3 regions of the Streptomyces sp. NPDC041970 genome follow, and region 2 is predicted to be linked to each of the others. Evidence: riboswitches for the same ligand, from Rfam matches in the RefSeq annotation. Region 2 holds a riboswitch; each other region holds the start of a gene.
The links. Region 2 has a riboswitch for cobalamin ahead of ACZ6EJ_RS07780 (ABC transporter substrate-binding protein). Riboswitches for the same ligand answer to the same signal wherever they lie in the genome.
Positions count from the first base shown of each region.

Region 1 (11,269 bases), on a different contig from region 2:
GCACGAGAACCGGCACCCCGGCACGACGGACACCGGGGGCATGAGCGCGGCGAGGGCCCGTACGGCGGTGGACTTGGCGGTGCCCTTCTCACCCCGTACGAGCACCCCGCCGACGGCCGGGCTGACCGCGTTCAGCAGCAGCCCGAGCCGCAGGTCGTCCTGCCCGACGATCGCGGTGAAGGGATACGGCGTGCTCACATGGCCTCCTCGTTGACAAGAACTTCGGCTTCACTTCTCGGCGTCTGGGGCCGGGCGCGTCCGGGCTCCTCGGGCGGTTCCGGGACGGCGTCCCGGCCCGCCGCCCCCTCCGCGCCGCCGGGCGCCGCGGAGCTCCGCGGCGCCCCCGGAGGCACGAACGGCAGCCCCGCCGGCGCCCCGCCCTCGATCAGCCGCCACAGCGCGTCGGTGTCCGCGTGCTCCTCCACCAGGTCCCCGAGCCGGTCCAACTGCTCCTCCCGCAGGGCGGCGAAGCTGGTGTCGGGCGCGGGCACGAACCGCCGGCCCGCGGCCCGCGCCACCTCCGCCAGGAACCGCCGCCGGAACGCGTCGCTCTCCAGCGAGCCGTGCCAGTGCGTCCCCCACACCGCGCCCACCCGGCACCCGTCCAGGAACGGCTCGCCGCCCCGCACGTCGGCGACGCCGTGGTGGATCTCGTACCCCTCCACCGGCTCCCCGAGCGCCGAACCGACCGGCCGCGCCAGCGTCTTGGCCCGGTCGAAGCGGATGCGCACGGGCAGCAGCCCGAGCCCGTCCACGACGCCCGCCCGCGACTCCACCTCGTCCTCGATCCGCTCGCCGAGCACCTGGAACCCGCCGCAGATCCCCAGCACCGGGCGGCCCTGCGCCGCCCGGCGCGCCAGCGCGTCCGCGAGCCCCCGCTCCCGCAGCCAGGCCAGCGCCCGCACCGTGCCGCGCGTGCCCGGCACGACGACCAGGTCCGCGTCGGCCAGCTCCTCCGCCCGGTCGACGAACCGCACGACGACGCCCGGTTCGGCGGCCAGCGCGTCCACGTCCGTGAAGTTCGACATCAGCGGCACCGCGCAGACCGCGACCCGCAGCACGTCCTCGCCGTGCGGGGGCGCGACGACCGACTCGCGCACCGCGCCGCGCAGCGAGACCCGCAGGCCGTCCTCCTCGTCGATGCCGAGCCCGTGGGCGAACGGCAGCACCCCGTACGTCCGCCGCCCGGTCAGCTCGTACAGCATGTCCAGCCCCGGCTCCAGCAGCGAGACGTCGCCCCGGAACTTGTTCACGAGGTACCCCGCGACGAGCGCCTGGTCCTCGGCGTCCAGCAGCGCGGTCGTCCCGAAGAACGAGGCGAAGACCCCGCCCCGGTCGATGTCCCCGACCACCAGCACGGGGAAGCGGGCGGCTCGGGCGACGCCCATGTTGACGATGTCGGTGCGCCGCAGGTTGATCTCGGCCGGGCTGCCCGCACCCTCGCAGATCACCGCGTCGTACGTGGACCGCAACTGCTCCAGGCAGTCCGTGACGGTGGCGAAGAGGGCCTCCTGGCGGCCGCCGTGGTAGCCGCGGGCGCTCATCTCCCCGACCGGACGGCCCATCAGGACCACCTGGCTGGAGCGGTCGCCGCCCGGCTTGAGCAGCACCGGATTCATCAGCGCGGTCGGCTCCACACGGGCGGCCTGGGCCTGCATCGCCTGGGCCCGCCCGATCTCCGCGCCCTCGCGGGTCACGAAGGAGTTCAGGGACATGTTCTGCGCCTTGAACGGCGCGACGTTCACGCCCCGGCGCACCAGCCACCGGCAGATGCCCGCCGTGACGACGCTCTTGCCCGCGTCCGACGTCGTACCCGCGACCAGCAGTCCGCCGCTCATCCCCGCCCCCGCTTCCGTCCCGCGATCAGCCGGCCCGCCACGCACACGCCGAGGGCCAGCGCACTCACCCGGCGCGACAGCCGCACCGCGCGTTCGATGTCCGTACTCCGCACGGCCCGTCCGGCCGCCCCGTTCAGCACCGGACGGTGCTCGACGCGCCCGGCGTACGCCAGCGTCCCGCCCAGCCGTACGCCGAGCGCCCCGGCGAAGGCGGCCTCCACCGGTCCGGCGTTCGGGCTCGGATGGCGTCCCGCGTCCGCCCGCCAGGCCCGTAGCGCCTCCGTGGGCCGCCCGCCCGCCACCACGGCCAGCGCGGCCGTCAACCGGGCGCCGGGCCACCCCGCGACGTCGTCCAGGCGGGCCGAGGCCCAGCCGTAGCGGAGGTGGCGGGGCGAGCGGTGGCCGACCATCGCGTCGAGCGTGTTCACCGCCCGGAACGCCACGAACCCCGGCACACCGCCGACCGCCCCCCACACCAGCGCGCCGACGACGGCGTCCGAGGTGTTCTCGGCGACGGACTCCACGACGGCGCGGGCGATCTGCGGAGCGTCCAGCGCGTGCGGGTCGCGCCCGCACAGGTGCGGCAGCCGCTCGCGGGCCGCCGCCAGGTCCCCGGCGGCCAGCGCGTCGCCGACGGCACGGGCCTCCCGGCCCAGCGAGGCGCCGCCGACGACCGACCAGGCGGTGACGGCGGTCAGCCCCAGAGCGAGCGCGGGGCGGTCGCGGACCGCACGGGCGGCCAGCGCGGCGGCCCCCGCGGCGCCGCCGGCGCAGACGAGGGCGTGCAGGGCGCCCCGGCCCCGGTCGTCGGCCCAGAGCAGGGATTCGGCCCGCGCGGCGGCCCGGCCGAAACCGGCGACGGGGTGGCCCCGGCGGGGGTCGCCGAACAGGGCGTCGGCGATCAGCCCGGCCGTGGCGCCGTACGCGAAGAGGCGATCGGCACGCACGGCTCAGCCCGTCGTGGATCGGGGCGTTCCGGCGGGAGGGGACACGGGGGGCGGTGCGCTGCGGCCGGGCATGGCGTAGGTCCTTAACTCAGGGTCCGCGCCCTGGTTCGACGTGACGGCGACCAGAGTCTCCTGGCTCCCGAATCCGCAGTTCCCCCGGCCTTCCAACCCGTGCTCGACGGGCCGTGGCGTCCGGATGGGGGAGTGCTCCTCGGTGACAGTGGCGGGACCGCGCCGGATTCGCACCGGCTTCCTCTGTTGTCGCCGTGAATGGCTCCGGCAGTCCACCACGCTGCGAGAACACCCGTCAACTTGCTGTTGACCTACGGGCGGGCACTGTGCGCGGACGCACATCGGGTCGGACGCGCCGAGGCGCGCCCGACCCGAGGAGGCGGGGGGGGGGGGCGTCAGGCGACGATCAGCGAGATCCCGTACACGACCGCCGCCGCGCACAGCGCGAAGCAGGCGTACGCGCCGACGCGCGCCGGCGTGGCCGACCGGCCGGCGCCGGTGCTTCCGGCCGGGGCGGACCGCTGGGAGAGCCCGACGATGCCGAGGGTGAAGAGGCCGACCAGCGCGACGGTGACCACGAGGCTGACGCCGAAGACGGAGGCGAGTGCTGCCCAGTCGATTTTCATGCGGATCTGTCCTTACACCGTGGCCGGCGGACGCGCCGGGCCGTCCGGCGTCGTGCTCGGGGCCGGGAGGGCGGTCATCATGGGTTCGGAGACGGGAGCGCCCGCGGGCGGCGGCGCGACCGCGGCCATGGCGGTGGTGACGACGCCCTGCGGCTCGGCGTCCCCGGCCGCGTCGTTGACGTTGGTGTGGTCGACCGGCTTGCGGCGCGAGGCCAGCCAGATGGCGCCGGAGCCCGCGACGAGGAGGGCCGCCGTGACGGTGATGCCCCAGGGGCCCTGCTTGGTCAGGAACTCGGCGCCCGCGCCGACCAGGCCCGCCGCCGGCAGCGTCAGCCCCCAGGCGACGAACATCCGGGTGGCGGTGGACCAGCGGACCACGCCCCCCTTGCGGCCCAGGCCCGCGCCCATCACGGCGCCGGAGCAGGACTGGGTGGTGGAGAGCGAGAAGCCCAGGTGCGAGGAGGCCAGGATGACGGTCGCCGCGCTGGTCTGGGCGGCGAAGCCCTGCGGCGGCTTCAGGTCGGTCAGGCCGCTGCCCATGGTGCGGATGATGCGCCAGCCGCCCAGGTAGGTGCCCAGCGCGATGGCGACGCCGGCGGAGACGATGACCCACATCGGCGGGTTGGAGCCGGGGGCGAGGACGCCGCCGGTGACCAGGGCCAGGGTGATGATGCCCATCGTCTTCTGGGCGTCGTTGGTGCCGTGGGCGAGCGAGACGAGGCCGGCGGAGGCGATCTGCCCGGCCCGGTAGCCCTTGGCCGTGGACGCGAGCTGGTTCTCGTCGGTGACGTTCCGGTTGATGCGGTACGTCAGCTTCGTGGCCAGCATCGCGGCGAGACCGGCCACCAGCGGGGCGGCGATCGCCGGGAGGAGCACCTTGGTGACGACGGTGCCGCCGTTGATCGAGGACCAGCCGGCCGACATGACCGCCGCGCCGATCAGACCGCCGAACAGGGCGTGGGACGAACTGGAGGGGAGCCCGACCAGCCAGGTCAGCAGGTTCCACAGGATCGCGCCGACGAGCGCCGCGAAGATGACCTCGGTTCTGAGGCCGTCCTCGTCGACGATCCCGCCGGAGATCGTCCTGGCGACCTCCACCGACAGGAACGCGCCGATCAGGTTGAGGACGGCGGACATGGCCACCGCCGTCTTGGGCTTCAGGGCGCCGGTCGAGATGGTGGTGGCCATCGCGTTGGCGGTGTCGTGGAAACCGTTCGTGAAATCGAACACGAGAGCTGTCGCGATCACGATCGCGAGCAGCAGCGTGATGTGTTCCATTTACCCAGGCAATCGTTCGACGTCAGTGGCTCGTGGACCGTAGGCAACCTGAATGAACGGAAGATGAACTGGGCGGGGCTTCATGGTGATCCGAAACGGGGCCCGGATATTCCGCTTCGGGGCGGGAAGGGGAAGGAGGGCCGGTGGGGCGGGGGGCGAGGCGCTCGCCGGTCCCCGGTGGACCACTGTTTTCGGGCGGGTGTTCTTCACTCGAAAGAGACCCTTGTCATGCCGGAACCGGCGTTCCGGTTACCGTCCGCCGCCGCCCCGGCCCGCCCCCGACGCACACCCGCCGCGCCGCTCCCGCCCCCTCCGCCGCCGGCCCCGCCCCGACCCCTTCCGGGGCCGCGCCTACGCTCTCCGCATGAGCGCGAGCGAACACCCACGGGACGCGATCGAACAGACCTGGCGGGACGTCGTCGGGACGGCCCGCCGGAGCGCCGCCGACGGCCTGGTCGTCGGCGCCTCGGGCAACGTGTCGGCCCGCGTCGGCGACCTCGTCCTCGTCACGCCCAGCGGGGTGCCCTACGACCGGCTCGGCCCCCGCGACGCGGTCGGCGTCGACCTGGAGGGCCGCCGGGTCCTCGGAGACCTCGCGCCGACCAGCGAACTCCCCCTCCATCTGGCGATCTACCGCCACACCGGCGCCGCGGCCGTCGTCCACACCCACGCGGTGCACGCCACCGCCGTCTCCACGCTCCTGCCCGAGGTGCCGCTCGTCCACTACGCGGCGGCCCTGCTCGGCGGCCCCGTCCGGACCGCCGCCTACGCCCGCTACGGCAGCCAGGAGCTGGCGGACGCCATGCTCGCCGCCCTGCGCGACCGCACCGGCTGCCTGCTGGCCAACCACGGCACCGTCACCTACGGCGACACCCTCGACCAGGCGTACGAGCGCACCGCCCAACTGGAGTGGCTGTGCCGGCTCTGGCTCGTCGCCGCCTCCGTGCCCGGCCGCACCCCGGCCCTCCTCACCGCCGCCCAGCTCGACGAGGTGGCCGAAGCGCTCAAGGGGTACGGCCAACCCGGCTGACGCGGCGGCGCCCGACCGCCGCCCGAGCCGTTCCCCGCGCCCGCGCCCCCCCGGACGGCCCCGCCCGCTGGCACCGCGCCGCGCGCCCCACGACACTGGAGCCGTGCGCCCGGCAACCGCGACGGCAACGGCCGTCACCACGATCCTCGGCGCCGGTGCGGCAGCGGTCGCGGCCGGCCGGTACGCCGGCGACGCCGCCCTCAAGGCCGCGTCCACCCGGCCCCTCCCGGCCGACCGCCGACTCACCGTGCACGCCGCGGCGGCCGGGCAGGTCGCGCTGACCCGCTCCTTCTCCGCGCTCCGGCCCGGCACGTACGGGCTGACCGGGCCGGGGGTCCACGCGGTGGTCGGACCGGTCCTCGCGGGAGCCGGCGCCGCCGACACCGTCGTACGCCGGCTGGAACGGGTCGGCCGCGGCGTCCTCGAACCGGGCGCGCGGGTCAGGCTCACGCCCGAGCTGTACAGCGAGGACCCGCTCGGCGACCTCGGGCTGGAGTACCGCGAGGTGGAGATTCCCGGCGAGCTGGGGACCCTGCCCGCCTGGTTCGTGCCCGGCGCCCGCGACATCTGGGTCATCACCCTGCACGGCCTGGGCACCACGCGGGCGCACCCCATGAACCTGATGGGCTTCCTGCGCGGACAGGGCTTCCCGGTGCTCGACCTCGCCTACCGGGGCGACGCCGGCGCCCCCCGCCCCGCCGAGGGCCTCGGCCACTTCGGGGCCTCCGAGTGGCGCGACCTGGACGCCGCCGTCCGCCACGCCCTGCGCCACGGGGCCGCGAGCGTGATCGTGCACGGCTGGTCCACCGGCGCGACGATGGCGCTGCACGCGGCGGTCGAATCCCCGCTCCGCGACCGGATCAGCGGCCTCGTCCTCGACTCCCCGGTGCTGGACTGGCCCGTCACCCTGCGCGCCCTGGCCGTCGCCCGCGGCGTCCCGGCCGCCCTGCTGCCGCTGGCCGTCCGCGCCGCCCAGGGCAGGACCGGCCTGAGCCCCCGGCCGTTCCTCCAGACGCCCGCGCCCGCCGCCCTGCGCACCCCGACCCTGATCCTGCACGGACCGGACGACGCCGTCGCCCCCTGGGGCCCCTCCCGCGCACTCGCCGCCCGCCGCCCCGGCCTGGTCACCCTCCACCCCGTGGCCCACGCCCCCCACGCGGCGATGTGGAACGCCGACCCGGCCTGCTACGAGGAGACGGTGCGGCGGTTCCTCACGCCCCTGATGTGAGCCGGGCCGGGAGGGTTCCGGCCGAGGCCGCCGGGGCCCTCCCGCGTACCGGTGAAACGGCTTCCGTTTGGGCTTTCGGGCCGTCAGGGGCAAGACTGCTCCTCGTGACGTCCCGTACCCCGCGCGACTCCAGACTGCGACTTGTCCGCCCGCGACCCCTCGCCACCGCCCGCAAGGCGGTGACCACCCGGCGCACCAGGCCCGCCCCGCGGCCGCCCGAGGGCACCCCGCCCCGGACGGAACTGGCCCGCCAGGCCAGGGCGGTCCTCGCCGACGCCGTACGCATCGCCCACTGGGCCGCCGGCGTCGCGGGACCAGGCGGCGGGGACCCGGCCGCCGTCCACGACACCGAGCGCGCGGCGGCCGCCCTGGAGCTCTCCCCGGCGCAGGTGCGCGCGGGCTGGGACCGGGCCCGGCTGGCCGGGCTCATCGAACTGCACGGCGGCACCGCCCGCCCCGGCTGGCGGCTGCGGGCCTGGGACCGGGACGACTCCGCCGTGCTCCGCGGCTGGGTGGCGCTGTTCGACGCCTGGTCGCTCGTCCACCGCGCCCCCGAGGGCATCGAGGCGGGGGCGGTCGCCGAGGCCGTGGAGGCCGTGCCCCAGGTGCTCTCCCTCCTCCAGCTCTCCGCGGGCCCCGTGACCGTCCCCGCCCTCCTGGACCTCCTCGGCCAGCGCATCGCCGAACTCCAGGAGGAGCGCTGCGAAGTGCCCCTCGAACCCGGCCGCACGGCCGCCCCGGCCCAGGCCCCCGACCCGGCCCGCGCCGCCGGCCTCAACGCCCTGCTGCTCGACTGGGCCCTGGAGGGGCTCGCCTCCGTCGGCGCGCTGACCCTCGGCGACGGCCACGCCACCCTCACCCCCCTCGGCAACTGGGCGGTCTGGGTCAAGCTGGAGCAGATCTGCGTCGCCGCCCAGAGCCCCGCCGGGAACATCGAGCGGTCCGCCGGCGACATGCTCCTCGGCTGCGCCCGGCTCACCCCCGGCCCGGCCCGCGACGAGTACCGGGCCTGGCTCGCCGCCCGCACGGTCGGCAGCGCCGTCGCCGAGTTGCTGGCCGTCGCCCGCGGCGAGGACGCCCTGCTGCGCGGACTGGCCTTCGAGGCGCTCCGGGTCGTCGGCGCCCCCGCCGAGCCCGAGGTCCGCGCCGTGCTCGCCGAACCCTCGCTCCGCCCGTACGCGCTGCTCTGGCTCGCCGAGTACGAGGGCAAGGACCCCGACGACGCGCAGGACGTCCTCAGCCGGGAGGAGGCCACCTGGCTCTGGGTCGACACCGCCGCCGCCGTCGCCGACCACGGCGAGACCGGGCTGCTGGTGCGCCACCTCGACTCCGCCGTCCAGGGCACCGTCCCGGCCCTCCTCGACGAGGTCCGGGCCGTCGGCCACCCGCGCACCGTCCAGGTCCTGGTCGCCCTGGCCGCCGCCCACCCTGACCCGGCCCTGGCGAAAGCGGTCAGACGGGCCGCCTTCCAGGTCCACACCGGCGGCTCCTGAGCCGCCCGCGGCCGGGGTCCGCTCAGCCGGACCCCGGCGCGTACGTCCCGAAGCTCCACACGTTGCCCTCCGGGTCGCGCGCCGTGTAGTCGCGGGAGCCGTAGTCCTGGTCGGTGGGCGGCATCAGGATCTCCACGCCGAACTCCACCGCGCGGGCGTAGTGCTCGTCCACCTCGTCCACCACCACGTAGACCCCGGCCGGACCCGCGCCCGCCATCGCCCGCGCGAACACGCCGCCGCGCCCCGCGGAGCCCAGCATCACCCTGCCGTTGCCGCAGGACAGCTCGGCGTGGAGCACCTGGCCGTCCTCCCCCTCGTAGACGGCTTCCTCGGTGAAGCCCAGCCCCCGCGTCAGCGTCCTGATCGCCGCCCGCGCGTCCTCGTACAGGATCGCCGGGTAGACCGTGGGGACCCCGCTCGCCGTGCCCGACATCGCACTCACCTCGTCCGACCTCCCGTCCGCCGGTCGCCGGCGGACGGTCCGATGTGACCTGTCTCTCAGTCTGGCACCGGTCACGGACAACGCCCTCCCGCGACGGGTGTGCGCGGCTCAGGGGCCCTGTGACCCCGCGCGGAGCTCGGACGGCGCAGCGCCGCCGCGCCCCGGACGGCGGGCGTCCGCCGCCGCGGGCGCGCGGAAAAGCAGTTGCGCACCGCCAGTAGAATGGGCCGTATGGCCATTCTCCTTGCGCATTAGCGGCGTCGAGAGACCCCTCCGCCCTCGTCCCTCCGCCGTCCACCCTGCCCTGGAGCCCCACCCGTGATCACCGCCTCCGGCATCGAGCTGCGCGCCGGCGCCCGCATCCTCATCGAGTCCGCCTCCTTCCGCATCGCCAAGGGCGACCGCATCGGCCTGGTCGGCCGCAACGGAGCGGGCAAGACCACCCTCACCAAGTGCCTCGCGGGCGAGGGCGCCCCCGCGGGCGGCACCATCACCCGCTCCGGCGAGGTCGGCTACCTCCCGCAGGACCCCCGCACCGGCGACCTCGACGTCCTCGCCCGCGACCGCGTCCTCTCCGCCCGCGGCCTCGACGAGATCCTGCGCAAGATGCACGAGAACGAGGAGCGGATGGCGAACGGCAAGGGCGCCACCCGCGAGAAGGCGATGAAGAAGTACGAGCGCCTGGAGACGGAGTTCCTCACCAGGGGCGGATACGCCGCCGAGGCCGAGGCCGCCACCATCGCCGCCGCGCTCAACCTGCCCGACCGGGTCCTCGGCCAGCCCCTGCACACCCTCTCCGGCGGGCAGCGCCGCCGCGTGGAGCTGGCCCGGATCCTCTTCTCCGACGCCGACACCCTCCTCCTGGACGAGCCGACCAACCACCTCGACGCCGACTCCATCGTCTGGCTGCGCGACTACCTCAAGTCCTACCGGGGCGGCTTCGTCGTGATCTCCCACGACGTCGACCTGGTCGAGACGGTGGTCAACAAGGTCTTCTACCTCGACGCCAACCGCTCGCAGATCGACATCTACAACATGGGCTGGAAGCTCTACCAGCAGCAGCGCGAGGCCGACGAGAAGCGCCGCAAGCGCGAGCGCCAGAACGCCGAGAAGAAGGCCGCCGCCCTCAACTCGCAGGCCGACAAGATGCGCGCCAAGGCGACCAAGACCGTCGCCGCCCAGAACATGGCCAAGCGCGCCGACCGGCTGCTGTCCGGCCTGGAGGCCGTACGGGTCTCCGACAAGGTCGCCAAGCTCCGCTTCCCCGAGCCCGCGCCCTGCGGCAAGACCCCGCTGATGGCGGAGGGCCTGTCCAAGTCGTACGGGTCGCTGGAGATCTTCACCGACGTGGACCTCGCCATCGACAAGGGCTCCCGCGTCGTCATCCTCGGACTCAACGGCGCGGGCAAGACCACGCTGCTGCGCCTGCTCGGCGGCGCGGAGAAGCCCGACACCGGCCGGATCATCGAAGGCCACGGGCTCAAGCTCGGCTACTACGCCCAGGAGCACGAGACGCTCGACCCCGAGCGCACCGTCCTGGAGAACATGCGCTCCGCCGCCCCCGACCTCGACCTCGTCGAGGTCCGCAAGACGCTCGGCTCCTTCCTCTTCTCCGGCGACGACGTCGACAAGCCGGCCGGCGTGCTCTCCGGCGGCGAGAAGACCCGGCTCGCCCTCGCCACCCTGGTCGTCTCCTCGGCCAACGTGCTGCTGCTCGACGAGCCGACGAACAACCTCGACCCGGCCAGCCGCGAGGAGATCCTCGGCGCGCTGCGCACCTACAAGGGCGCGGTCGTCCTCGTCACCCACGACGAGGGTGCGGTCGAGGCCCTCCAGCCGGAGCGGATCATCCTGCTCCCGGACGGCGTCGAGGACCTCTGGGGAGCGGACTACCGCGACCTCGTCGCCCTGGCCTGACCCCCCTCGGATGGATCATTCGGCCTACGCGCGCTCCGTCATCTGTGTGAGGGCGTCTCGTACTCCGGTCGTGCGCCCGGCGCTCGCCGGTTTCGCGCCCCCTTCCGGGCCGCTCCGCGCCGTACGGCTCTGACCTGCTGGTTCTTCCGCCGGTCCGGACCGTCCGCCGCCGCGCTTCCCTCGGAACGGGCCGCTCCGAGGGTGTCCACGTGTTCCCCGGCCGCGAATCCGCCCGCGCCGACCTTGCCGAATGGGTGGCCAGGAGGCGTGCGAGGGGTGATCATGAGAGCTCCAGAGCGCACTTCCCATGAGGAGGCACGGGTGGCCGAGACTCTGAAGAAGGGCAGCCGGGTGACCGGCGCCGCGCGTGACAAGCTCGCGGCAGACCTGAAGAAGAAGTACGACTCCGGTGCGAGCATCCGGGCGCTGGCCGAGGAAACCGGCCGCTCCTACGGGTT
Region 1 covers NZ_JBVJCD010000032.1:1,123-12,391, reverse strand. The annotation lists gene ACZ6EJ_RS17260 (putative cobaltochelatase) at 1-198, opposite strand, end outside; gene ACZ6EJ_RS17255 (cobyric acid synthase) at 195-1,838, opposite strand; gene ACZ6EJ_RS17250 (cobalamin biosynthesis protein) at 1,835-2,785, opposite strand; cobalamin riboswitch at 2,890-3,088, opposite strand; gene ACZ6EJ_RS17245 (hypothetical protein) at 3,193-3,423, opposite strand; gene ACZ6EJ_RS17240 (inorganic phosphate transporter) at 3,436-4,701, opposite strand; gene ACZ6EJ_RS17235 (class II aldolase/adducin family protein) at 5,066-5,731, shown strand; gene ACZ6EJ_RS17230 (alpha/beta hydrolase family protein) at 5,835-6,959, shown strand; gene ACZ6EJ_RS17225 (hypothetical protein) at 7,139-8,452, shown strand; gene ACZ6EJ_RS17220 (VOC family protein) at 8,475-8,885, opposite strand; gene ACZ6EJ_RS17215 (ABC-F family ATP-binding cassette domain-containing protein) at 9,213-10,811, shown strand; gene ACZ6EJ_RS17210 (helix-turn-helix domain-containing protein) at 11,133-11,269, shown strand, end outside.
Region 1: linked by a shared signal. The riboswitch ahead of ACZ6EJ_RS17250 (cobalamin biosynthesis protein) and the one ahead of ACZ6EJ_RS07780 (ABC transporter substrate-binding protein) in region 2 are both predicted to bind cobalamin.

Region 2 (9,238 bases):
GTGGACAGGTACTTCCAGCCGCCGTCCGCGACGACGAAGACGATGTCGGCGCTCTCCCCCGCCTTGACGGCCTTGGCGCCCGTGCCGATGGCGGCGTGGAGGGCCGCGCCGGTGGAGACGCCCGCGAAGATGCCCTCCCGCTGGAGGAGTTCGCGGGTGCGGGTGACCGCGTCGGCGGACCCGACGGAGTAGCGCGTGGTGAGGACCGAGGCGTCGTACAGCTCGGGGACGAACCCCTCGTCGAGGTTGCGCAGGCCGTAGACGAGGTCGTCGTAGCGGGGCTCGGCGGCGACGATGTGGATGCCGGGGCGGTGCTCGCGGAGGTAGCGGCCGACGCCCATGAGGGTGCCGGTGGTGCCGAGGCCCGCGACGAAGTGCGTGATGGAGGGGAGGTCGGCGAGGATCTCCGGCCCGGTGGTGGCGTAGTGGGCGCCCGCGTTGTCCGGGTTGCCGTACTGGTAGAGCATCACCCAGTCGGGGTGCTCGGCCGCCAGCTCCTTGGCGACCCGGACGGCGGTGTTGGAGCCGCCCGCCGCCGGGGAGGAGATGATCTCCGCCCCCCACATGGCGAGCAGGTCGCGCCGCTCCTGCGAGGTGTTCTCCGGCATGACGCACACGATGCGGTAGCCCTTGAGCTTGGCCGCCATGGCGAGCGAGATGCCGGTGTTGCCGCTGGTGGGCTCCAGGATGGTGCAACCGGGCGTCAGCCGGCCGTCCTTCTCCGCCTGTTCGACCATGTGGAGCGCGGGGCGGTCCTTGATCGAGCCGGTGGGGTTGCGGTCCTCCAGCTTGGCCCATATGCGGACGTCCTCGGAGGGCGACAGCCGCGGCAGGCGGACGAGGGGGGTGTTCCCCACGGCCGCCAGCGGGGAGTCGTACCGCATCAGCGCATTCCGCCGGCGACGGCCGGGAGGATGGTGACGTTGTCGCCGTCGTTGAGCTTGGTGCTGATGCCGTCGAGGAAGCGGACGTCCTCGTCGTTGAGGTAGACGTTGACGAAGCGGCGCAACTGCTCGCCGTCGACGATGCGCTCACGGATGCCGGTGTGGCGGCTCTCCAGGTCGGCGAAGAGGTCGGCGAGGGTCTCCCCGGTGCCTTCGACGGCCTTGGCGCCGTCGGTGTAGGTGCGGAGGATGGTCGGGATGCGGACCTCGATGGCCATGGCGTGGGCTCCTGTCGAAAGCGGGGAGGTGGCGTGGGGCGCGCGTTCTCGCCCCCGCGCGGGGGTGGTGCGGGCGGACGGGCGCGCGGACCGCGGCTCAGGCCGTGCGGTGCGCGGGCAGGCCGCGGGCGGGACAGATGGCGCTCGCGAGCCGGCACAGGTCGACGTGCAGCCGCGCGACGAGCGGCGTGCCCGGCGTCGTGTCGCTCACGTCAGGGGGAACCATGCGGGCATCGTATCGATTCCCGGCCCGGAAACCCGAGTGTCGTCCCACATCGCGGATGCCGAGCGACCACTATGCGGACACATGGGGGCGGGCGCGGCCCTCGGGGAGGTAGACGACGGTGGGTGCGCCGGTCTTCGGATGGGCGCTGACCTCGGCGGCGACGCCGTACACCTCGTGCAGCAGGTCGGCGGTGAGGACGTCCGCGGGGGCCCCGGAGGCGACGACCCGTCCGCCCTGGAGGACGTAGAGGCGGTCGCAGTAGTACGCGGCGAGGTTCAGGTCGTGCAGCGCGAGGAGGTTGGTGGCGCCCAGCCCGCGGACGAGGGACAGGATCTCCAGTTGGTAGCGGATGTCCAGGTGGTTGGTCGGCTCGTCCAGGACCACCAGGGAGGGCTGCTGGACGAGGGCGCGCGCGACCAGGGCCCGCTGCCGTTCGCCGCCGGAGAGGGAGGCGAAGGCGCGGGGGGCGAGCGCGGCGATGCCGACCCGCTCCAGGGCCGCGGCGACCAGGTCGGCGTCGGCGGCGGTGTCCGCCTCCCAGAACCGCTTGTGCGGGGCGCGGCCCATCGCGACGACCTGGCCCACGGTCAGCTCGAACCCGGCGTGGCCGTCCTGCGGGACGGTGGCGATGCGGCGGGCGCGGGCCTTCACCGGGAGCGCGGCGAGGTCGTCGCCGTCGAGCAGGACCCGGCCGTGGGTGGGGCGCAGGGCGCCGTAGACGCAGCGCAGGAGGGTGGTCTTGCCGCTGCCGTTGGGGCCGACGAGGCCGACGGTCTCGCCGTCGGCGGCGGTGAGGTCGACCGCGTCGACGAGGTGGCGCCCCTCGCCGGTCCCGTACGAGAGGTGCTCGGTGCGCAGGGTGGTCACGGGCGGGCTCCCCGGCGGGCGGTGGGGGTCATGCGGGGGCTCCTTCGGAGCGGCGGCGGAGCATCCAGAGGAAGAACGGGCCGCCGGTCAGCGCGGTGAGGACGCCGACCGGGACGTCCTGCGGGGCGGCGACCGTCCGGGCGGCCAGGTCCGCGACGACCAGGAAGACCGCGCCGCCGAGCGCGACGACGGGCAGGAGCGCGCGGTGGGAGGCCCCGACCGCCATCCGCGCCATGTGCGGGACCATCAGGCCGACGAAGCCGATCGCCCCGCTGTACGCGACGAGCGCGCCGGTCATCAGGGAGGCGAGGACGAAGACGGCGGCCCGGAAGCGCGCGGTGTCCAGGCCGAGGACGGTCGCGCCCTCCTCCCCGACGAGGAGCAGGTCGAGCGGGCGGGCGAGGGTCAGCAGGACCGCCGTGCCGGCGACCAGGACGGCGGCGGGCAGCGCGAGCATGTCCCAGCGGGCCGAGCCGAGGCCGCCGAGGGTCCAGTAGAGGACTTCCTGGAGGTGGTCGGCGCGGGCGGAGGTGACGAGGACCAGGCTGGTCAGGGCGGACAGGATGTAGGAGACGGCGACGCCGGCGAGGACGAGCCGGTTGGTGGTGAGGCCGCCGTCGCCGCGCGCCAGGGCGTAGACGAGCAGCAGCGAGAGCAGCGCGCCGGCGAAGGCGGCGGCGGGGATCGTGACGGTGGTGGCGAGCGAGGCCCCGATGCCGAGGACGATCACCGCCACCGCCCCGGCGGAGGCCCCGGAGGAGACGCCGAGGAGGAACGGGTCGGCCAGCGGGTTGCGGACGAGGGCCTGGAGGACGGCCCCGACGACGGCGAGCCCGGCGCCGACGACGATGCCGAGCAGGACGCGGGGCAGCCGGACGTCCAGGACGATCGTGCGGAAGGGGCTCGCGCCGGCCCGGCCCGTCAGGATGTCGAGGACCTGGCCGGGCGGGATGCGTACGGAGCCGAGGGCGAGGGCGGCGAGCACGGCGGCGGCGAGGAGCGCGGCGAGGACGCCGAGCACCAGGGTGTAGCGCAGCAGCCGCCGCGGTGCGGGGGTGCGGCAGGTCACGACGGGGTGGCCGCCCGGTCCGCCGCGGGGTGGAGTTGGGCGGCGAGCTTGCCGACGGCGGCGGGGACGCGGACGCCGAGGACCGCGTCGGAGAGCGGGAGGACCGCGAAGCGCTTGTTCCGGATCGCGGGGACGTCGGCGAGGGCCGGGTCGTCCAGGAGGCGCTTCTTCTTCTGGGCGACGGTGGTGGCGCCGTAGTCGTAGATCAGGATGGCCTCGGGCTTGCGGGCGACCACGTTCTCCCAGGAGGCGTCGCCGAAGGGCTTGTCGAGGTCGGCGAAGACGTTCGTGCCGCCGGCCCGCTCGATCAGCTCGTTGCCGATGCCCTTGCCGCCCGCGGTGAACGCGGTCTTGTCGCCGCTGTCGTAGACGAAGACGGAGACGGGGTCGAGGCCGGCCAGCTTCTCGGCGGTGGCGGCGTTGTCGGCCTCGGCCCGCTCGATCCACGCCTCGGCGCGGTCGGGGACGCCGAAGGTGCGCCCGACCTCGCGGACCTCCTCGTAGAGGGCGTCCATCGGGTCGCCGCCGGTGGCGCAGCTCTCGGTGTTGAGCCGGGTGTCGATGCCGGACTCGGCGAGCGCTTCGCGGCCGCGGCCCTCGTTGGCGGCGAAGGCGCTGGCGTAGCCGCCGTAGACGAAGTCGGGGTCGGCGGCGAGGACCTGCTCGTAGGAGGGGTACTCCTCGGCGAGGACGGGGACGGAGGCGTAGTCCTTCGCGTACTTCGGCAGCACCTCGTCGTCGAGGTAGGCGGTGCCGACGAGGGACGCGGCCAGCCCCAGCTCCAGCATGATCTCGGTGACGTGCTGGTTCATGGTGACGACGCGCTTCGGCGGGGCCTGGTACGTGGTGGTGACGCCGCAGTTGGCGACGGTGTACGGGAAGCCGCGGCCCGCCGCCTCCGCCCGGTCCCCGCCGCCGGCGGCGCCGGTCGGGGTGGAGCAGGCGGTGAGGGCGAGGGGGAGCAGCACGGCGGCTATGAGCGCGCGGGTGCGCCGGGACATGGCGTGGCCTCTCCGGGGGATTTCCGCGTCCCCTGGTCGGTGCGGGAAAGGCGGCGGGCCAGTTCCTGACTCCCGGACCCCCTCCGGCGCGGTCGTCCCGCGGGAGGGGGTCCGGTCACAGTGGCGGGACCGTGCCGGACTCTCACCGGCTTCCTGGCGCCTGCCGCCTTGATCGGGTCTGGGGTGCAGTGTGCCAGACGGGCGCGGGCGCGGCGCCCGATACCGGGAAGGGGCCGGGGGTCAGTACGCCTCGACGACCCGGACGTCCTCCTCGGTGATCTCGCCGTCCACGATGCGGTACGAGCGGAACTGGAAGGGGCCCGAGCCGTCCGTGTCGGCGGTGGAGACCAGCACGTAGTGGGCGCCGGGCTCGTTGGCGTACGCGACGTCGGTGCGGGAGGGGTAGGCCTCGGTCGCGGTGTGCGAGTGGTAGATGACCACGGGCTCTTCGTCGCGGTCGTCCATCTCGCGGTAGAGCTTGAGGAGGTCGGCCGAGTCGAACTCGTAGAACGTGGGCGAGCGGGCGGCGTTGAGCATCGGGATGAAGCGCTCGGGGCGTCCCGTTCCGGCCGGGCCCGCGACGACTCCGCAGGCCTCGTCGGGGTGGTCCGCGCGGGAGTGGGCGACGATCCGGTCGTGGAGCGCCTGGGTGATGGTCAGCATGGCGCCAGGATATGCAGGCGGGCCCCCGCGTACCGGTGGGTGGTACGCGGGGGCCCGCATGGTGGACGCCGGTGGCCGTTGGGGCGGCGCGGGGCGGTCCGGGGGAGGGTCGTGCCGGGTTCGCGGGGGGCCGTCAGCGCGTGCCGAAGGCGGTGTTGTCGGGGTTGCGCGCCTTGAGCACCCGGTAGGAGCCGCCGAGGAGGAGGGCCCACAGGGGCGCGCAGTAGAGCGAGATCCTGGCGTCCGCGTCGATGGCCATCATGACGATGACCCCGGCGATGAAGACGAGCGCGAACCAGCTCGTGTACGGGGCGCCGGGGGCCCGGAACGAGGACTGCGGCAGGACGCCCCTGTCGGCCAGGCGGCGGTAGCGGATCTGGCTGATCAGGATCATGATCCAGGCCCACATGCCGGAGATCGTCGCGAACGAGACGACGTAGGTGAACGCCTCGCCGGGCCACTGGTAGTTGATCCACACGCCGACGAGCATCAGGGCGGCGGAGAACGTGGTGCCGACGAGCGGCAGGCCGTTCTTCGTCAGTTTGGTGAAGGACCGGGGTCCCTGGCCGTTGAGGGCCAGGTCGCGCAGCATCCGGCCGGTGGAGTACATGCCGGAGTTGCAGGAGGAGAGCGCCGCGGTCAGGACGACGAAGTTGACGATGGCCGCGCCGATGCTGAACCCCATCTCCTCGAAGGCCTTCACGAACGGGGAGACGCCGGGCTTGAAGGTGGTCCACGGCACGACCGACAGGATCATGATCAGCGCGCCGACGTAGAAGACGGCGATGCGCCACGGCACGGTGTTGATGGCCTTGGGCAGCACGGTCTCGGGGTCCTTGGACTCCCCGGCGGTGACGCCGACCAGCTCGACGGCGAGGAAGGCGAACATGACGATCTGGAGCGTCATGAGCGTGCCGGTGATGCCGTTGGGGAAGAAGCCGCCGTCGTTCCAGAGGTTGGCGACGGTCGCGGAGTCGCCGGCGTCGGAGAACCCGACGGTGAGGACGCCCGCGCAGATCAGGATCATGCCGATGATCGCGGTGACCTTGACCATGGAGAACCAGAACTCCAGCTCGCCGAAGAGCTTCACGGAGATCAGGTTGGCGCCGTACAGAATGATGGTGAAGACGAGGGCGGACAGCCACTGCGGAATGTCCCACCAGTACGTCATGTACGTGGCCGCCGCGGTGACTTCGGTGATTCCGGTGACCACCCAGAACAGCCAGTACGTCCAACCGGTCACGAATCCGAAGAAGGGGCTGATGAATTCCCGCGCGTACTCCGAGAAGGACCCGGAGACCGGGCGGTACATGAGCAGTTCGCCGAGCGCCCGCATGATGAAGAAGATGACCAGGCCCGCGATGGCGTAGGCCAGGATGAGGCTGGGGCCGGCCCGGTCGATGGCCTTGCCCGCGCCGAGGAAGAGTCCTGTGCCGATCGCTCCGCCGATGGCGATCATCTGGATCTGGCGGGCCCCCAGCCCGCGCTGGTAGCCCTCGCCGCCGCTTCCGGCGTCGCCGCCGGGCCGTCCCTTGTCGACCTGTCCGTCGTCGACCTGCGCCGATGTCATGGTGGTGCGCCTTTCTCCACGCCGATCCGCGCCGTACACGGCTGCGGATCAGGTCCTGATCCCCCCGGATATGTATGGAGTGCTGTCGGCGTTCGGCCGACTCAAAGCGCCTCCGGGAACAGGGGTGGCGTTCCCGGGCGGTCGTGCAGATTTATCACGGGTGCCACGGAACACCGCGGGACATTCTGTGGCGCACACCACAGGGAAAGGCGGACAACAGTTTCTATTCACCGCATAGGCGGCTATTCAGGTGACGAGATCGTTACTCGGATTTGAGCATCCGTTGAGCGAACCCGCCCGCGCACACGCCTAGGGGGTGTCCGGCGGATCGGGGCCGGACGGGCCGCGGTGTCCGGTGCGGTGCGTCGCACGGCGCTGGAATGCCCCCGTCGCGGTGCGATTCGGGCGTTTCGGCAACACCGCGAGGCGCCGTGCCGGGTGCCGTGGACCCGGTCAGGATCCGCCGGGCACCCTTCAGGGCATGAGCGCGTCGACCAGCGTCTCCTGGAGCGCGCCGAGCCAGAGGTAGGCCATCACCATGGGCTTGCGCGGGTCGTCGTCGGGGAGCCGGTAGAGCGAGCCCTCCTCGCCCTCGTCCTCGTCGGAGACCCCCAGCCGGGTGCCGATGGTCAGCCGCAGGTCGTTGAGGGAGCCGAGCCAGGCGCGGCACTCGTCGCCGGTGAGGGTGAGCACGGCCCCGCCGTCGCCCGCGGGCGAGAGGGCGTCCAGCGTGCGCACGACGCCGAGGGCGTCCTCCCGCTTGCGGGAGCGCAGGTCCCGCTCGGTGAACCGGCGGAACTCGGCGGACAGCGCCCGCAGCTCCTCCTCGGCCCTCCCCTCGTCGGCGGGGGCGCCGGGGTCCCCGTAGGCGTCGGGGAAGAGGCGGGCGAGCGCGGGGTCCGAGGGCGGCTTGCTGGGCCCCTCGGCGAAGAGCGCGGCGAGCGGGTCGCCGCCGTCGGCGGGCTCGTCGCCCGGACCGATCAGTTCCAGCAGTTGCACGGCGAGGGAGCGCAGGATGGCGATCTCGACCTCGTCGAGCGCGACGGCCGCGCCGCCGCCGGGGGTGGCCTCGAAATGGCCGGCCATGGGTACTCCGATGGTGGGTCGAACGGGGCGGGGAGGGCGGGCGGGCGCGGTCAGTCGCGGTCCTGGGTGAGGGTGGCCCACAGCCCGTAGCCGTGCATGGCCTGGACGTCGCGCTCCATCTCCTCGCGGCTTCCGCTGGAGACGACGGCACGGCCCTTCTGGTGCACGTCGAGCATGAGCTTGCGGGCCTTGTCCTTCGAGTAGCCGAAGTAGGCCTGGAAGACATAGGTCACATAGCTCATGAGGTTGACCGGGTCGTTGTGGACGAGCGTCACCCACGGCACGTCCGGCTCGGGGACCTGGAAGGCCTCCTCGGCGGAGTCAGGACGTTCGATCTCTACGGGGGTAGCAACGCTCACCTGTCCCATGCTGCCACTCGGGCGGGGCGGGCGCACAAACGGACCCCACATCTCGTCACTTTGACGAATAGGGGGTAGCATCCCAGCCATGAACTCAGCGGACCTCGGGCGACGGGTCGGCGTTCCGTCGACCGCGCTCTTCACCGACCAGTACGAGCTGACCATGGTGCAGGCGGCCCTCCGGGCCGGCACCGCCGACCGCCACTCGGTCTTCGAGGCGTTCACCCGCAGGCTGCCCGAGGGGCGGCGCTACGGGGTCGTCGCGGGCATCGGCCGGGTGCTGGACGCGGTGGAGAACTTCCACGTCGACGACGAGATGATCGCCTTCCTGCGCCAGCGGAACATCGTCGACGAGCCGACCCTCCAGTGGCTGGCCGACTACCGCTTCAGCGGTGACATCTGGGGCTACCCGGAGGGCGAGGTCTACTTCCCCGGCTCCCCGATCCTGCGGGTCGAGGGCTCCTTCGCCGAGTGCGTGCTGCTGGAGACGGTGATCCTCTCCATCCTCAACCACGACTCCGCCATCGCGGCCGCCGCCTCGCGGATGTCGGCCGCCGCCGGGGGCCGCCGGCTCATCGAGATGGGCGCCCGCCGCACCCACGAGCTGGCCGCGGTCGCCTCGGCCCGCGCGGCGTACGTCGGCGGCTTCGACGCCACCTCCGACCTGGCGGCGGGCTTCCGCTACGCGATCCCCACCGTCGGCACGAGCGCGCACGCCTTCACCCTGCTCCACGACACCGAGCGCGACGCGTTCCGGGCGCAGGTGGACGCGCTCGGCCGGGGCACCACGCTGCTGGTCGACACCTACGACGTGACCGAGGCGGTCCGGGCGGCGGTGGAGATCGCGGGGCCGGAGCTGGGCGCCGTGCGGATCGACTCGGGGGACCTGCTGCTGGTCGCGCACCGGGTGCGGCAGCAGTTGGACGAACTGGGGGCCGCGGACACGAAGATCGTGGTGACCTCGGACCTGGACGAGTACGCCATCGCCTCGCTGGCCGCCGCCCCGGTGGACGCGTACGGGGTCGGCACCCAGCTCGTCACCGGCAGCGGGCACCCCACCTGCTCGATGGTCTACAAGCTGGTCGCCCGCGGCGGTTCGGCGGACCCGGCCGAGCCGCTGCGGCCGGTGGCGAAGAAGTCGCTCGGCGCGAAGTCGTCGGTCGGCGGGCGCAAGTGGGCGGCGCGGCGGCTGGACGAGCACGGGGTCGCCGAGGCCGAGGTGATCGGCACCGGCC
Region 2 covers NZ_JBVJCD010000009.1:117,359-126,596, forward strand. The annotation lists gene ACZ6EJ_RS07755 (PLP-dependent cysteine synthase family protein) at 1-884, opposite strand, end outside; gene ACZ6EJ_RS07760 (MoaD/ThiS family protein) at 884-1,162, opposite strand; gene ACZ6EJ_RS07765 (putative leader peptide) at 1,260-1,388, opposite strand; gene ACZ6EJ_RS07770 (ABC transporter ATP-binding protein) at 1,458-2,255, opposite strand; gene ACZ6EJ_RS07775 (FecCD family ABC transporter permease) at 2,284-3,324, opposite strand; gene ACZ6EJ_RS07780 (ABC transporter substrate-binding protein) at 3,321-4,325, opposite strand; cobalamin riboswitch at 4,365-4,504, opposite strand; gene ACZ6EJ_RS07785 (M67 family metallopeptidase) at 4,566-4,988, opposite strand; gene ACZ6EJ_RS07790 (amino acid permease) at 5,122-6,558, opposite strand; gene ACZ6EJ_RS07795 (DUF2017 domain-containing protein) at 7,033-7,644, opposite strand; gene clpS (ATP-dependent Clp protease adapter ClpS) at 7,695-8,012, opposite strand; gene ACZ6EJ_RS07805 (nicotinate phosphoribosyltransferase) at 8,092-9,238, shown strand, end outside.

Region 3 (9,870 bases), on a different contig from region 2:
GACCCGCACCCTGGGACCCGGCGCCACCGGCAACGACGTCGTCCAGTTGCAGCTCCGGGTGGCCGGTTATCCGGGCTACGACTCCGTGCTCGCCGTCGACGGCTCCTACGGCCCGGCCACCACGGCCGCCGTCAAGCGGTTCCAGGCGGCCTACGGCCTGACCGCCGACGGGGTCGCCGGCCCCGCCACCCAGTCGAAGCTCTACGCGCTCCAGGACGACGACTGCACCCCGATCCACTTCACGTACGCCGAACTCAACACGTGCAACAGCACCTGGGCCGGCGGCAAGGTCGCCGCGGGCACCGCCAAGGCCAACGCGCTGAGCACCATGTGGAAGCTGGAGGCGCTGCGGCACGCACTGGGCGACCAGGCGATCCGGGTGACCAGCGGATTCCGCTCGGCCACCTGCAACGCGGCGGTCGGCGGGGCGTCCGACAGCCGCCACATGTACGGGGACGCCGCCGACCTCGGCGCCGGACCGCACTCCCTGTGCACACTGGCCAAGCAGGCCCGCCACCACGGCTTCAAGGGCATCCTCGGCCCCGGCTACTCCGGCCACAACGACCACGTGCACGTCAACCAGGGCCCCACCCGCTTCTGGTCGGCGCCCAGTTGCGGCATCTGAGCCGCCGTCCTCCCGGGGCCCGGTGGCCGGCGTCCGCTCAGGCGGCGCCGACCGCCGGGCCCCGGAACGTGCGGCGGTAGGCGTTCGGCGTGGTGCCGAGCGCCCGGACGAACTGGTGGCGCAGGGTCGCCGCCGTGCCGAAGCCCGTCTGCCCCGCGATCGTCTCGATCGTCCGGTCCGTGGACTCCAGCAGATGCTGGGCCAGCAGCACCCGCTGCCGCAGCAGCCAGCGGTAGGGCGTGGTCCCGGTCTCCTGCTGGAACCGCCGGGCGAAGGTCCGCGGCGACATGTGCGCCTGCGCGGCCAACTGCTCCACGCTCATCTCCTGGTCGAGGTGGTGCTCCATCCACACCAGCGTGGAGCCGACCGTGTCGCACGCGCTGCGGGGCAGCGGCCGGTTGACGTACTGCGCCTGGCCGCCGTCCCGGTGCGGCGGCACCACCATCCGCCGGGCGACGGTGTTCGCCGCCTCCTGCCCGTACTCCTGGCGGATCAGGTGCAGGCAGGCGTCGATCCCCGCAGCGGTGCCCGCCGACGTGATCACCGGGCCCTCGTCCACGTACAGCACGTCCGGCTCGACGACCGCCCGCGGGTAGCGGCGCGCCAGGTCCGCCGCGTACCGCCAGTGGGTGGTGCAGCGGCGGCCGTCCAGCAGGCCGGCCGCGCCGAGGGCGTACGCCCCCGAGCAGACGCTCAGCACCCGCGCCCCGCGCTCCACGGTCCGGCGCAGCGCGTCGAGGACCTCCCGCGGGTACTCCCGGTCCATGAAGTGGCTGCCCGCCGGCACGGCGACGAGGTCGGCCTCCTCCAGCCGGTCCAGGCCGTGCGGCGTGCCGATGGTGAAGCCCGCATGGGTGCGCAGGACCGGGCCCTCGGCGGAGACCACCGCGAAATCGTGCACGGGCAGTCCCTCGTCGCTGCGGTCGAGGCCGAACACCTCGCAGAGCACGCCGAGTTCGAAGGGGTGGACCTCGTCCATGAGCAGGACGGCGACATTGTTCAGCATGGACCCAGTGTGGCAGTAATTCGACGATCCATGGCAGTGCTGCCACTGCCGTGATCCTCCCGACCGGGCCAGGGTGGAGTCATGGACACACTCCTGGACTACCTCGTCGTCGCCGCCCTCTTCGCCCTCGTCCTCGCGCCCTCCGCCGTCGGGATCGCGCGGGAACGCCGTATCGACCGCCAGTTGCGGGAGGCCGCCCGCCCGCGGTCGCGGCCCCCCGAGCCGGGGCGCGCCGCGCGGCCCGCCGCGGCCGCGCGGCGCCTGCCCCGCGGCCGCCGGGCCAGGGCCTAGGGGTGTCCGGCCCTGACCCGCCGGACACCCCTAGAAGTCGTCGTCGAACGCGACCGACCCCTCCACCGCCACCTGGTAGGCGGACGGGCGGCGCTCGAAGAAGTTCGTCAACTCCTGCACGCCCTGCAACTCCATGAAGGAGAACGGGTTCTGCGAGCCGTAGACCGCCGGGAAGCCGAGGCGCACGAGCCGCTGGTCGGCGACGCACTCCAGGTACTGGCGCATCGACTCGGTGTTCATCCCCGGCAGGCCCTCGCCGCACAGATCGCGGCCGAACTGCAGCTCCGCCTCGACCGCCTCCCTCAGCATGTCGGTGACCTGCTGCTGGAGCGCGTCGTCGAAGAGGTCCGGCTCCTCCTTGCGGACGGTGTCCACGACCTCGAACGCGAAGTTCATGTGCATCGTCTCGTCACGGAAGACCCAGTTGGTGCCCGTGGCGAGACCGTGCAGCAGGCCGCGCGAGCGGAACCAGTACACGTAGGCGAACGCACCGTAGAAGAACAGCCCCTCGATGCACGCGGCGAAGCAGATCAGGTTCAGCAGGAAGCGGCGGCGGTCGGCCTTCGTCTCCAGCCGGTCGATCTTCTCCACCGAGTCCATCCACCGGAAGCAGAACCGCGCCTTCTCGCGGATCGAGGGGATCTCCTCCACCGCGTCGAACGCCGCCGCCCGGTCGTCCGGATCGGGCAGGTAGGTGTCCAGCAGCGTCAGGTAGAACTGGACGTGCACGGCCTCCTCGAAGAGCTGCCGCGACAGGTACAGCCGCGCCTCGGGGGAGTTGATGTGCTTGTACAGCGTCAGCACCAGGTTGTTCGAGACGATCGAGTCGCCGGTCGCGAAGAACGCCACCAGCCGCCCGATCATGTGCTGCTCGCCCGGCGACAGCTTGGCGAGGTCGGCGACGTCGGAGTGCAGGTCGACCTCCTCCACCGTCCAGGTGTTCTTGATCGCGTCCCGGTACCGCTCGTAGAAGTCCGGGTAGCGCATGGGGCGCAGGGTCAGTTCGAACCCCGGGTCGAGCAGGTTCTTCTCGTCGTGGTGCGTCACTGGCAGGCCTCGCAGGACTCGGGGTTCTCAAGGGAGCAGGCCAGGGCGTCCGCGTCGGACGCCGCCTGCTGTACGGGGATGGGCGCGGCGGCCGGGACGGCGCCGGACGCGGCGCGCGCGATCCGGGTCGCCGGGCGCGAGCGCAGGTAGTACGTCGTCTTCAGCCCCTGCTTCCAGGCGTACGCGTACATCGAGGAGAGCTTGCCGATCGTCGGCGTCTCCAGGAACAGGTTGAGCGACTGGCTCTGGTCGAGGAAGGGCGTACGGGCCGCCGCCATGTCGATCAGGCCGCGCTGCGGGATCTCCCACGCGGTGCGGTACAGCTTCCGCACGTCCTCGGGGATCCAGGCGAAGCCCTGCACCGAGCCGCTCGCCTCGCGCAGCGCCTCGCGGGTGCGGGCGTCCCACACGCCGAGCCGCTTCAACTCCGCCACCAGGTAGGCGTTCACCTGGAGGAACTCCCCGCTGAGCGTCTCGCGCTTGAACAGGTTGGAGACCTGCGGCTCGACGCACTCGTACACCCCGGCGATCGAGGCGATCGTGGCGGTCGGCGCGATGGCCAGCAGCAGCGAGTTGCGCATACCGGTCGTGGCGATCCGGGCGCGCAGCGCCTCCCAGCGCTCGGGCCAGTGCGGCTCGACGGCGTAGTGGTCGGGGTGCAGCACCCCGCGGGCGGCGCGGGTCTCGGACCAGGCGGGCAGCGGGCCGGACCGCTCGGCGAGGTCGCAGGAGGCCTCGTAGGCGGCCAGCATGATCCGCTCGGAGATCTTCGTGGAGAGCGCGCGGGCCTCGGGGGAGTCGAAGGGCAGGCGCAGCCGGAAGAAGACGTCCTGGAGGCCCATCGCGCCCAGGCCCACCGGCCGCCAGCGGGCGTTGGAGCGCCCGGCCTGCTCGGTCGGGTAGAAGTTGACGTCCACCACCCGGTCCAGGAAGGTCACGGCGGTGCGCACGGTGGCGTCCAGCCGCTCCCAGTCGATCGCCCCGTCCGCGACGAACGCGCCCAGGTTGACCGAGCCCAGGTTGCAGACGGCCGTCTCGCCGTCGTCGGTGACCTCCAGGATCTCCGTGCACAGGTTCGAGGAGTGCACGACCCGGCCCGGCTCGGCGGTCTGGTTCGCGGTCCGGTTGGAGGCGTCCTTGAACGTCATCCAGCCCTGGCCGGTCTGCGCGAGGGTCCGCATCATCCGGCCGTACAGCTCACGGGCCGGCATCGACTTGCGGGCCAGCCCCTTCGCCTCGGCCGCGCGGTAGGCGGCGTCGAACGCGTCGCCCCACAGGTCGACCAGCTCCGGCACGTCGGCGGGGGAGAACAGCGACCAGTCGGTGTCCGCGTCGACCCGGCGCATGAACTCGTCCGGGATCCAGTGCGCCAGGTTCAGGTTGTGGGTGCGCCGCTGGTCCTCGCCGGTGTTGTCGCGCAGCTCCAGGAACTCCTCGATGTCCGCGTGCCAGGTCTCCAGGTAGACCGCCGCCGCGCCCTTGCGGCGGCCGCCCTGGTTCACCGCCGCGACGGAGGCGTCCAGCGTCTTCAGGAACGGCACGATGCCGTTGGAGTGCCCGTTGGTGCCCCGGATCAGCGAGCCCCGCGCGCGGATGCGCGAGTACGACAGGCCGATGCCGCCCGCGTGCTTGGAGAGCCGCGCCACCTGGTGGTAGCGGTCGTAGATCGAGTCCAGCTCGTCCTTCGGCGAGTCCAGCAGATAGCAGGAGGACATCTGCGGGTGCCGGGTGCCGGAGTTGAAGAGGGTGGGGGAGGAGGGCAGGTAGTCCAGCCGGCTCATCAGCCCGTAGAGCGCCGCGACCTCGTCCAGCGCCCGCACCGAGTCGTCCTCGGCGAGGCCGGCGGCCACGCGGAGCATGAAGTGCTGCGGGGTCTCGACGACCTGGCGGGTGTGCGGGTGGCGCAGCAGGTAGCGGCTGTGCAGGGTGCGGAGGCCGAAGTAGCCGAAGCGGTCGTCGGCGCCCTCGGCCGCCGCCTTCTCGACGAGGCCGTCGAGCGCGGCCGCGTGGAGCGCGACGAAGGCGGCGGTGCGGTCGGCGATCAGGCCCTCGCGGTGGCCCACCGCCACCGAGGCGGAGAAGGACGTCGCGCCCTGGCCCGCGGCCTCGTCCGCGATCGCGCGGGTCAGCAGCCGGGCGGCGAGCCGGGAGTACGCCGGGTCCTCGGCGATCAGCCCCGCGGCTGCCTCGGTGGCCAGCGAGCGCAGCTCGGCCTCGTCGGAGCGGGCGTTGCGCCCGCGCAGCGCGGCGGCGGCGACCCGTCCGGGGTCGGTGTCGGGCAGGTCGGCGGTGAGGTCGGTCAGGGTCCGCAGGAGGGCGGCGCCGGGACCGCCGTCCGGGACCGCCTCGGTGGGGGCGGAGGCCGCGGACTCGGCGGACGCTGCGGGTGCGGCGGATTCGGCGGCTGAGACCGGATCGGCGGACGCGATGGCCATGGGGCTCTCCCTCGCTCGGCTGGGGCCGGCGGCGGGCAGGGGGAGCCGGGCGGCGCACGGCCCGCGAGGGCGGGGAGGCACTGCTGACGGCGTCCACCGGCCTTCCGCGAGGCCCGGACGTCTGGCGTCCGGTTCGGGTCGAGCCGGACGCGCTGTCGGCAGGTCTTCGGACTTCGGGCGCGTGTGGGCGCACCGATCACACCGTTGCGGGACAGTTCCGGATTCGCACCGGATTCCCCTGCGGCGACAGCGAGGTTGAGCATACATGTGGGGGCCGCCCCCCAGGACGGCCCCCACATGTTGTGTCGGCGTGTGCCGCGGCTGGGGGGCGGGCGCCCCGGTTTCCGCCGGCTCGGCGGGGCGCGTGGAGCCGTACGGGGACGCGGAAAGGGGCCGCCGCGCCCCTGGGAGGGGTGCGGCGGCCCCGGTTCCGGCCGGTGCGGCTCAGCAGCAGCGGAAGCCCTCGCGGGGGTCCGCCTCGCGGGCGTCCGTGCGGCTCCGTTCGAAGGCGCGGCGGGTCATGACGGGGGCGTCCGGGTCGTGCGCCCGGCGGTGTGCCACGTACCGGTCGTACGCCGACTCGCCGGTCAGCTCGCGGACGTACCAGCGGATGCGGCCGGCGATCCGGCGGACGTCACGCGCGGTCATGGCGCCTCCCGGTCACGACCGGCTCTCCGCGCCGGCGGCCTCCTTGCGCCGGCCCCCCTCGGGGCCGACGCCCGCCGCCGCCAGTTCCGCCTTCTCCTCCTTGGTCGCGATCAGCGACGCGGGGGCCACGAACCGGGACCGGACGTACGGCGTCTCGTGGAGCCGGACGGTCTCCGGCGCCCGGACGGCCTTGAAGCAGACCCGGCCCGCGTCCACGAGGACCACGATGATGAGGAGCGCGAAGAGCGCGCAGAGCACGCCGTCGACGGTGGAGTTGGTGACGACGGTCCGCATGTCGTCCATGGTCTTGGCCGGCGGCAGCACCTCTCCGGCGTCGATGCCCGCCTGGTACTTGTCGCGCTGGGCGAAGAAGCCGATCTTCACGTCGTCGGAGAAGATCTTCTGCCAGCTCGCGGTGAGGGTGACCGCCACGTCCCAGGCGAGCGGAACGCCGGTGACCCACGCCCACTTCAGCCGGCCGGACTTGACCAGCAGGGTGGTGCAGACGGCCAGCGCGACGGCGGCCAGCAACTGGTTGGCGATGCCGAAGAGCGGGAAGAGCTGGTTGATGCCGCCCAGCGGGTCGTGCACGCCGACCCAGAGGAAGTAGCCCCAGCCGCCGACCACGACGGCGCTGGCGAACCAGACGCCCGGCTTCCAACTGACGTTGCGGAACGACGAGTGCACGTTGCCCAGCATGTCCTGGAGCATGAAGCGGCCGACACGGGTGCCGGCGTCCACGGTGGTGAGGATGAACAGCGCCTCGAACATGATGGCGAAGTGGTACCAGAACGCCTTCATGCCGGCGCCGCCGATCACCGCGGAGAAGATCTCCGCCATGCCGAGCGCGAACGTCGGCGCGCCGCCGGTCCGCGAGAGCAGGCTCTGCTCCTCGACGTCCTCGGCGGCCTGGGCCAGGGCGTCCGGGGTGATGCTGAAGCCGAAGTTGGCCACGGCCTCCGAGGCGGACTGGACGGTGTCGCCGATCACGCCGGCGGGCGCGTTGATGGCGAAGTACAGGCCGGGGTCGATGATGCAGGCGGCGATCATGGCCATGATCGCCACGAACGACTCGGTCAGCATGGCGCCGTAGCCGATCATCCGGATCTGCGTCTCCTTCTGGACCATCTTCGGCGTGGTGCCCGAGGAGACCAGGGAGTGGAAGCCGGAGAGCGCGCCGCAGGCGATGGTGATGAAGACGAACGGGAACATCGAGCCGGCGAAGACCGGCCCCGAGCCGCTGGAGGCGAAGTCGGTGACCGCGGGCATCTTCAGCGCCGGCATCGCCACGACCACGCCCAGGGCCAGCAGCCCGATCGTCCCCACCTTCATGAAGGTGGAGAGGTAGTCGCGCGGGGCCAGCAGCAGCCACACGGGCAGCACGGAGGCGAGGAAGCCGTACACGATCATCCAGACGACCAGCGTGCCCGGTTCCAGGGTGAAGAAGTCCGCCCAGGAGGACTCCGCGACCCAGCCGCCGGCGACGATGGCCAGCAGGAGCAGCGCGACGCCGATGACGGAGACCTCGCTGACCTTGCCGGGGCGCAGCACCCGCAGGTAGACGCCCATGAAGAGGGCGATCGGGATCGTCATGCCGATGGAGAAGACGCCCCAGGGCGAGTGGGCGAGCGCGTTCACGATGACCAGCGCCAGCACCGCGAGCAGGATGATCATGATGACGAAGACCGCGACCAGGGCGGCGATCCCGCCGACCGGGCCGATCTCGTCGCGCGCCATCTGGCCGAGCGAACGGCCGTTGCGGCGGGTGGAGAAGAAGAGCGTCACCATGTCCTGGACGGCGCCGGCGAAGATGACGCCGACGACGAGCCAGATCGTGCCGGGCAGGTAGCCCATCTGCGCGGCGAGCACGGGCCCGACCAGCGGGCCCGCCCCGGCGATGGCGGCGAAGTGGTGGCCGAACAGGACGCGGCGGTCGGTGGGGTGGAAGTCGACGCCGTTGTCCAGCAGTTCGGCGGGGGTCGCGCGGTTCTTGTCCGCCCTCAGCACCCGGTCGGCGACGAACCGGGAGTAGAAGCGGTACGCGATGGCGTACGAGCCGAGGGCCGCGGCCAGCATCCAGGCGGCCGAGACCTCCTCGCCCCGCGAGAGCGCCAGGGTCGCCCAGCCGACCGCGCCGACCAGGGCCACCAGGCTCCAGACGGCGATGGTCCTGGCGGACGGCGCCCGCCGTCCTGGTGCGGGTGGAACCGGGGGTTTCGCCTCTGTGACGTCGGGCATGTGGTGACTCCGTCCCCTCGCTGATCACCGGTGCAATGGGCAGGAAATCTAGGGGACACGTCCGCTCAGCGTCACCCCCGTCCGCATTGCGGTCCGGCAACGGTGCTGTCTCGCGCGAGGGCACGGGCGCGCCGCCGACGCGGTTCACCGCCCGGCGCGACCGCGTCCGCCGCGGCGGACGGCAGGGCGCTCGCCGTACCGGTACGGCGTCACCGCGGACGCCCCCGCGTGACCGGAAATGAGCGGTGGCCCCAGGGGACGGCTGCCCCCTGGGGCCACCGCCCCGCACGTGCCGCGCCGTCGCGTCCGGCCCCGTCAGTCCGCCGGCCGCTTGAGCCGGGCCACGAACTTGTAGCGGTCGCCCCGGTAGACCGAGCGCACCCACTCCACCGGCTCGCCCCGGCCGTCGACCGAGTGGCGGGAGAGCATCAGCATCGGCAGGCCCACGTCCGTGCCCAGCAGCCCGGCCTCGCGCGGGGTGGCGAGGGAGGTCTCGATCGTCTCCTCGGCCTCCGCGAGCCGGACGTCGTACACCTCGGCGAGCGCGGTGTAGAGAGAGGTGTACTTCACCAGCGAACGGCGCAGCGCCGGGAAGCGTTTGGCCGAAAGGTGCGTGGTCTCGATCGCCATCGGCTCCCCGCTGGCGAGCCGCAGCCGCTCGATGCGCAGCACCCGCCCGCCCGTCGAGATGTCCAGCAGGCCGGCGAGGGTGTCGTCCGCCGTCACGTAGCCGATGTCGAGCAGTTGGGACGTCGGCTCCAGCCCCTGGGCGCGCATGTCCTCGGTGTACGACGTCAACTGGAGCGCCTGGGACACCTTCGGCTTGGCGACGAAGGTGCCCTTGCCCTGGATGCGCTCCAGCCTGCCCTCGACGACCAGCTCCTGGAGGGCTTGGCGCACGGTGGTGCGCGAGGTGTCGAACTCGGCGGCCAGGGTGCGTTCGGGCGGTACGGGGGTGCCGGGCGGCAGGGTGCCCGTCATGTCGAGGAGGTGTCGCTTGAGCCGGTAGTACTTCGGAACGCGCGCCGTGCGCGTACCGTTGCCGGTCTCGCTCCCCGTACTGTCCCCGTCGGCGCCCATGGCCCGCCTTCCCGACTGCTGCGTTGCTGCCGTCACCGGCTCCTCCGTCTGTCGCGGCTCACATGGTGGCACGGTCCGGTCACGGGTCGTCGCCCTCCCTTAGGTGTCGGTCCTATAACGGACGCGAGTGCACTTCTTATACACCCTTGACACCCCTAAAGGTCTAGGCCAAGCTCCCGGTACTGGTCTAAACCATTAAAGACCAGGTCCAGCCCCAGCAGAACTCGTCGAATGTCTTCGCGGTGGGTGGGGTTGCAGCATCCCTGAGGAGGGTTTGACGTGAAGCGCAAGCTCATCGCGGCTATCGGTGTCGCGGGCATGTTGGTTTCGGTCGCGGCGTGTGGTTCCGACGACAAGGCATCGTCGAAGAACCCCAAGGACCGTAAGGAGACCTTGACGGTCTGGCTCATGGGCGAGGCCCAGTCCACCTGGCCCGAACTGGTCAAGGACGTCAACGCCGAGTTCAACAAGAAGTACCCGGGCGTCACGGTCAAGGTGCA
Region 3 covers NZ_JBVJCD010000095.1:341-10,210, forward strand. The annotation lists gene ACZ6EJ_RS27035 (D-Ala-D-Ala carboxypeptidase family metallohydrolase) at 1-625, shown strand, start outside; gene ACZ6EJ_RS27040 (GlxA family transcriptional regulator) at 663-1,631, opposite strand; gene ACZ6EJ_RS27045 (hypothetical protein) at 1,713-1,922, shown strand; gene ACZ6EJ_RS27050 (ribonucleotide-diphosphate reductase subunit beta) at 1,953-2,909, opposite strand; gene ACZ6EJ_RS27055 (ribonucleoside-diphosphate reductase subunit alpha) at 2,966-5,404, opposite strand; cobalamin riboswitch at 5,545-5,667, opposite strand; gene ACZ6EJ_RS27060 (YbdD/YjiX family protein) at 5,849-6,052, opposite strand; gene ACZ6EJ_RS27065 (carbon starvation CstA family protein) at 6,065-8,290, opposite strand; gene ACZ6EJ_RS27070 (GntR family transcriptional regulator) at 8,606-9,370, opposite strand; gene ACZ6EJ_RS27075 (sugar ABC transporter substrate-binding protein) at 9,650-9,870, shown strand, end outside.
Region 3: linked by a shared signal. The riboswitch ahead of ACZ6EJ_RS27055 (ribonucleoside-diphosphate reductase subunit alpha) and the one ahead of ACZ6EJ_RS07780 (ABC transporter substrate-binding protein) in region 2 are both predicted to bind cobalamin.